DNA from 2 places in the Streptomyces sp. NPDC051684 genome. Region 2 is predicted to be linked to the other one. Evidence: riboswitches for the same ligand, from Rfam matches in the RefSeq annotation. Region 2 holds a riboswitch; the other holds the start of a gene.
What was found. Region 2 has a riboswitch for cyclic di-AMP ahead of ACIA8D_RS31505 (transglycosylase family protein). Riboswitches for the same ligand answer to the same signal wherever they lie in the genome.
Positions count from the first base shown of each region.

Region 1 (3,203 bases), on a different contig from region 2:
ACCGACCAACTCGCGCACCAGCGCGTACTGCGCGTGGTTGGTGTCCTGGTACTCGTCGACGAGGACGTGGCGGAAGCGGCGGCGGTAGTGCTCGGCGACGTCCGGGAACGCGCGCAGCAGGTTGACCGTCGTCATGATCAGGTCGTCGAAGTCCAGCGCGTTCGCCTCGCGCAGGCGTGCCTGGTACATCGCGTAGGCCTGGGCGAGGGTCTTCTCGAAGCCGTCGGCGGCGGTCGCGGCGAAGTCCTCCTCGTCGATCAGCTCGTTCTTGAGGTTGCTGATCTTGGCGCTGAAGGACTTCGGCGGGAACTTCTTCGGGTCCAGGTCCAGGTCGCGGCAGACGAGCGCCATGAGCCGCTTGCTGTCGGCGGCGTCGTAGATCGAGAAGGAGGACGTGAAGCCGAGCTTCTTCGACTCGCGGCGCAGGATGCGCACGCACGCGCTGTGGAAGGTGGAGACCCACATCGCGTTCGCCCGCGGGCCCACCAGGTCCTCGACACGCTCCTTCATCTCGCCCGCGGCCTTGTTCGTGAACGTGATCGCGAGGATCTGGCCGGGGTGCACGCCGCGCTCGGCGAGCAGGTACGCGATGCGGTGCGTGAGGACGCGGGTCTTGCCGGAGCCGGCGCCCGCGACGATGAGCAGCGGAGTGCCGCCGTGCACGACGGCCGCCTGCTGGTTCTCGTTCAGCCCCTCCAGGAGGGTCGCCGAGTCGAGGACGGGGCGCGGGGCGCCGTCCCGGTAGTACGCGTCCCGCTCCGGGGGCACGCCGAACAGCCCGTCCGGCATCGGCTCCGGGGCCCCGTCGTCGTACTCGGGGTCCGGAGGCGGCGGCGGGGGTTCCTGCTCACCGCTCGGAGAGCCGGGCGCGCCCTTCTGGAGGCCGGTCAGGAAGCTGTCGTCAAAGAGGCTGCTCATCGCTCTACGAGTCTAGGCCGCCCCACTGACAACCTGTGGCTGCCTTCGGAACTCCAAGAGCCCGCCGGAGGGCAGATCACGAAAATGTATCGGGCATATCGAACATCAACCTTCACAGCAGCCACACGAGTTGGCTACGGTGCAGCCGGGCAGCCCGTCCCCCCGTCCGCGAATGTCGCGGCGAACGGGAAGCCCCCGCCGAGTCCCGTACGCCGCGAGGCAGGGAACCGGGGACCCAACCGACCTTGGGGTGAATCGGTCAGCCGACCGTAGGGCAGCCTTCCGCGCACCACGCCCGAACCCGACAGCTAACCCGGTAGGCGGACGACGGAAGGAGTCGCCTGCCTTGGCGTCGCACCGCAAGCCCCGCAGCCGGTCCCGGATGACGGGCGGCCTCCGCACGACCCCCGCGGTCGGCATCACCACCGCCGCCCTCACCTCCGTGGCCCTGCTCTCGCAGACCGCACAGGCCGCGCCCGCGCAGCCGTCGTCCAAGCCGCGCCTCGAAGAGGTGCAGAAGAAGGTCGACACCCTCTACCGGCAGGCCGAGGTCGCCACCCAGAAGTACAACGGGGCGAAGGAACGGACCGACGCCAAGAAACAGCAGGTCGACAAGCTCCTCGACGATGTCGCGCAGCGCACGGAGGACATGAACACGGCCCGCCAGAAGCTCGGCAGATACGCCGCTGAGCAGTACCGCTCGGGCAGTGTGAGCGACACCGCGACCATGTTCCTCGCGGACGACCCGGAGGACTACTTCTCGCAGCGCCAGCTGATGAGCCGGCTGACCGACGAGCAGAAGAAGTCGATCGACGACTATCAGAAGCAGACGCGCGAGACCGCGAAGAAGCGCACCGAGGCGCAGTCGAGCCTTGAGGACCTCACCGACTCGCAGACGGAGCTGAGGTCCACGAAGGAGACCGTGCAGACGAAGCTCTCCGATGCGCGGCAGCTGCTGTCCAAGCTGACCGCCGAGGAGAAGGCGCGGCTCGCGGCGATCGAGAAGGCCAAGGAGGAGGCCGCCCGCAAGAAGGCGGCGGAGCTGGCCGCCAAGCAGAAGGCCGCGGAGGACGCGAAGCGGAAGGCGGCCGAGCGGGCGAGGGAGCAGGAGCAGTCGTCCGGCTCGTCCTCCGGTTCCTCTTCCGGATCCTCGTCCGGTTCCTCGGACGCCTCGTACGCGACGAAGGCCGCGCAGGCGCTCGCGTTCGCCAAGGCGCAGGAGGGCAAGCCGTACGTGTGGGGTGCCACGGGACCGGACTCGTACGACTGCTCGGGTCTGACGGCGGCGGCGTGGAAGTCCGCGGGGATCTCGCTGCCGCGCACGACCTGGGACCAGGTCGAGATCGGCAAGACGGTGCCGCTCTCCGACATCCAACCCGGTGACCTGGTGTTCTTCTACGACGACATCAGCCACGTCGGCCTATACATGGGCGACGGCATGATGGTCCACGCGCCGAAGCCGGGCGCGGTCGTGCGCGAGGAGTCGATCTACTACGACGGCACGTCGTCGATCCACAGCGTGGTGCGGCCTGCCTGAGCCCGGCCGGCGCTGCCGATGACGCCAGTGATCAGGTCCAGAGCACCGCAATGAAGATGTTCGCGACGGTGAGCGCGCCGACCGTCGCGAACAGGCCCTTCTCCGCCTTCTCCTCGTCCCGCTTCACATAGACGATGCCGAGGATCACGATCAGGATGGCGAGCTTCACGCCGATCTTGATGTTGTTGACGGTGCTGCCGTCGGCCTGGTTGAGGCCGACCAGGGCGACACCGGTCACCAGCATGGTCAGGGCGCCGTGCAGCATCGCCTTGTTGAAGCGGGCCGTGCCCTCCTTCATCGCCGACATCTGCGTGAGGAAGCCGCCGAGCAGCGAGGCGATGCCGATGATGTGCAGACCGACGAAGAGGTTGATGAGTACGTCCATGGGGCCGGAGCCTACTTGGGCCCGTTTCGGACCACTTCGGAGGCCCAGCGGTCACCCTCTGCCACCACCCGTAACAAATGGGCCAGTTGCGAACAATCAGCCACCAACCCGTTACGCGGAGGTTTAGCGTCCTTGCTCAGGTGACCGGCTCCCCACCGCCGCCCGGGCCAGGGGCGGCAGTCGGACACCACCGCCGAGAAAGGTCCGGCGGCGACCCGCTCCCCCTGTGCGGGCCGCCGCCGGACGCGCGACCGGGGCTCGTGCGGTTCGCGGGCGGCCCCCAGAGGAGGACCTTGTGCCGGCAGCACACCGCAAGCCCCGACCGCGTCCGCTCAGCGCCGGCAGGGCCCGCACCGCGGCCAC
Region 1 covers NZ_JBITCS010000001.1:279,599-282,801, forward strand. The annotation lists gene pcrA (DNA helicase PcrA) at 1-918, opposite strand, end outside; cyclic di-AMP (ydaO/yuaA leader) riboswitch at 1,105-1,257, shown strand; gene ACIA8D_RS01325 (NlpC/P60 family protein) at 1,265-2,455, shown strand; gene ACIA8D_RS01330 (hypothetical protein) at 2,487-2,840, opposite strand; gene ACIA8D_RS01335 (NlpC/P60 family protein) at 3,136-3,203, shown strand, end outside.
Region 1: linked by a shared signal. The riboswitch ahead of ACIA8D_RS01325 (NlpC/P60 family protein) and the one ahead of ACIA8D_RS31505 (transglycosylase family protein) in region 2 are both predicted to bind cyclic di-AMP.

Region 2 (3,203 bases):
GCCTCGAGGATCAGGTCCAGGGCCTCACGGTTCGAGCCCAGGTTCGGGGCGAAGCCGCCCTCGTCGCCCAGGCCGGTGGCCAGGCCCTTGCTCTTCAGGACCTTCTTCAGCGTGTGGTAGACCTCGGCGCCCCAGCGCAGGGCCTCGGAGAAGGACTCCGCGCCGATCGGGGCGATCATGAACTCCTGGATGTCGACGTTGGAGTCCGCGTGGGACCCGCCGTTCAGGATGTTCATCATCGGCACCGGGAGAAGGTGCGCGTTCGGGCCGCCCAGGTAGCGGAAGAGCGGCAGGTCGGACGCCTCGGAAGCGGCGTGCGCGACGGCGAGCGAGACACCGAGGATGGCGTTGGCGCCGAGCGAGCCCTTGTTGTCGGTCGCGTCCAGGTCGAACATCGCCTGGTCGATCAGGCGCTGCTCGGTGGCGTCGTAGCCGACGAGCTCCGGGCCGATCTGCTCGATGACGGCGAGGACGGCCTTCTCGACGCCCTTGCCCTGGTAACGGTTCGGGTCACCGTCGCGGAGTTCGATGGCCTCGAAGGCACCGGTGGAGGCGCCGGACGGGACGGCAGCACGGCCGGTGCTCCCGTCGTCGAGGCCGACCTCGACCTCGACCGTGGGGTTGCCTCGGGAGTCCAGGATTTCCCGGGCTACGACGACGTCGATGGACGGCACGAGCATCTCCTTCTGGGATGTGACGAAGCTTGGCGGGCGGCCGTCGGACAACGGATCCCGCCCCCCTGAGCCTAACCGGCTCCCGGGCATCGGCCATCCGAACGCCCGCCTCGTGGACAACGCCGTTAGCGAAATGTTCCTTAACGGAACAAAAACAGCGACCCCCGCCCCGGCTGTGCCGGGGCGGGGGTCGCCGAAGTGAGCGGCCCGTGGGGACGGGGAGGGCGGCGGGACTCGGCGTCCGCCGATGCCGAGTCCGTGCCTGGGGGTCCTGGGCGGACCGGGCCCCTGCGCGGGGCCGGACGTCTTAGCTGAGGTGCAGCTGCTGACCCGGGTAGATCAGGTTGGCGTCCTTGACGATGTCCTTGTTCTTCTCGAACACCTGCTGCCAGGTCGTGCCGTGCGCCTCGGCGATCTTGCTGAGGGTGTCGCCGGACTTGACCTTGTACTCGCCGTCGCCCTTCTCGACCTTGTTACCGGTCGGGGTGGTGACGGTGTCCTGCTTCGGGGCCTCCTGCTTCGGGGCCTCCTGCTTGGGGGCCTCCTGCTGCTGCGGCTGCTGACGCTGCTCGGAGCGGTCGGCACGCTGCTGGGTCTCCTGCTTCGGAGCCTGCTGCTGCGACGAGTCGTCACCGCCACCCTCGTTCGGGGTGGAGGACAGGCCCGAGCCGCAGTTCGGCCAGGCACCGCTGCCCTGGGAGGCGAGAACCTTCTCGCCGACGGCTATCTGCTGCGCCTTGGACGCCTGGTCGGCGGTGGAGGCGTACTGGTCGCCGCCGTAGGCGGACCAGGTGGAGGACGAGAACTGCAGACCGCCGTAGAAACCGTTGCCGGTGTTGGTGGACCAGTTGCCGCCGGACTCGCACTGCGCGACCTGGTCCCACTCGGACGTGGTGGCGGCGGAGGCCGAGGTGGCACCCATCAGCGGCACGGCGACGGCGGCAGCGGCGACACCGCCGAGCGTGGCGACGCGGACGGCCTTGGACGGGCGGCGGTGCTTGTTCTTGCCGGAAAACAGCATGGAGATGTCTCCTCACCGACGCCTGCGAGGTGAGCTGTCGGGTTCGGACCAGTGAGTGTCCGGCAGACGCATCCTTGTGCGCTGCTTAACCCCAAGCCCGTCCGGTCTCCCGGAAGGGCGGCTTACCTGGGTCCCCCGCTCCTGCCTACGGCGCTTACGCGTCGACTGTTCCCGTACGGACGTTGGCAGGATTCGGCGTGACGTCCATCGGGGCCCGCTGAAGCGAGCGGTCACGAACGTAAGCGGTCGATCCGTCCGATTTCAAAGTCGATCAGGGGCTTTGAGACCCATGTCTCACTCGATCGACATCGGACAAAGCCCCTTCAACCGCCCCGAACCCCCGCTACCTTTTGTCCGATCCGTCCCCAAGATCCAGGCTCTGACCAGGAAGGATGAGGTCTGGGTCGGTACCGACCGTCTCCTTGTTCCGCTCATAGAGCGCGTCCCATCCGCCGTGCACGTCCTGGGTCTTCGCGATGTCCCAGAGGTTGTCGCCGGCGTGCACCTCGTACGTGTCGCCGGCGCGCTTGTCGTCGCGTGAGGCGTGCCGCCCCGCCCCCTTACGGGAGTCGGAACCGTCGTCGTCGGCGCGGTCGCCGCGGTGGCGGCCGGACGTGTCGCCGGAGGGCCGGGCGGACGGGGAGGCCGTCCCGGCGGGGGTGCCGTCAGAAGGCGCGTGGGACTTGTCACTTGACGGGCTCGACGACTCCGCCCCCTTGTTACCGGAGGTATCGCTCGTCTCGTCCGCCGTCGGGCGGTCCGAGGAGTCGGAGCCCGCGGACTCGTCGTGACCCTTGTCTCCCGAATCGGCGGATTCGGCGGATTCGGCGGAATCGCTGGACTCGGTGGAGTCGGCCGGATCCGTGGCGTCCGCGGAGCCCGCCTTGTCGGCGCCGCCATCTGCGCCCTCGCCCGACGACTTGTCGTCGTCACCGGAGTCGGACGACTCGGAAGGCTGCGCCGACGGTGACGCGGACACGCCCGGGTCGACGTCCGCCGAGCCGTCGTCCTTGGTGAGGTCCGAGGTGAGCGAGCACATCGGCCAGGCGCTCGGCCCCTTGTCGCCGAGAACCTTCTCGGCGACGGCTATCTGCTGCGAGCGGCTGGCCTGGTCGGCACGCGGGGCGTAGTCGAGCCCCCCGTACTCCTCCCATCTCTCCTGCGTGAACTGGAGGCCGCCGTAGTAGCCGTTACCGGCGTCCAGGCTCCACTGCCCACCGCTCTCGCACTCGGCGAGCTTGTCCCACGCCTGCGTGGTCGCGGCACTCGCGCCGCTCGCGGCGAACAGCGGGATCGCGATGGCGCTGCCGGTGACTCCGGCGGCGACGACGAGAGCAGGGGCCTGACGGGGGCGACGGTGACGACCGTTCCCGGAGAGCATGCGTTTGCCTTTCGCGAGACTGATGCTGCTACGCGCGACGGGTGGTGCAAGTGGTGCGGGTTGTGCATGTGTCGCGATGATCCGTGAACGTAGCGGCACTCGAACGCCTGTCACAAGTCGATGCAGC
Region 2 covers NZ_JBITCS010000032.1:70,617-73,819, forward strand. The annotation lists gene eno (phosphopyruvate hydratase) at 1-674, opposite strand, end outside; gene ACIA8D_RS31505 (transglycosylase family protein) at 982-1,695, opposite strand; cyclic di-AMP (ydaO/yuaA leader) riboswitch at 1,700-1,858, opposite strand; gene ACIA8D_RS31510 (transglycosylase family protein) at 2,039-3,076, opposite strand.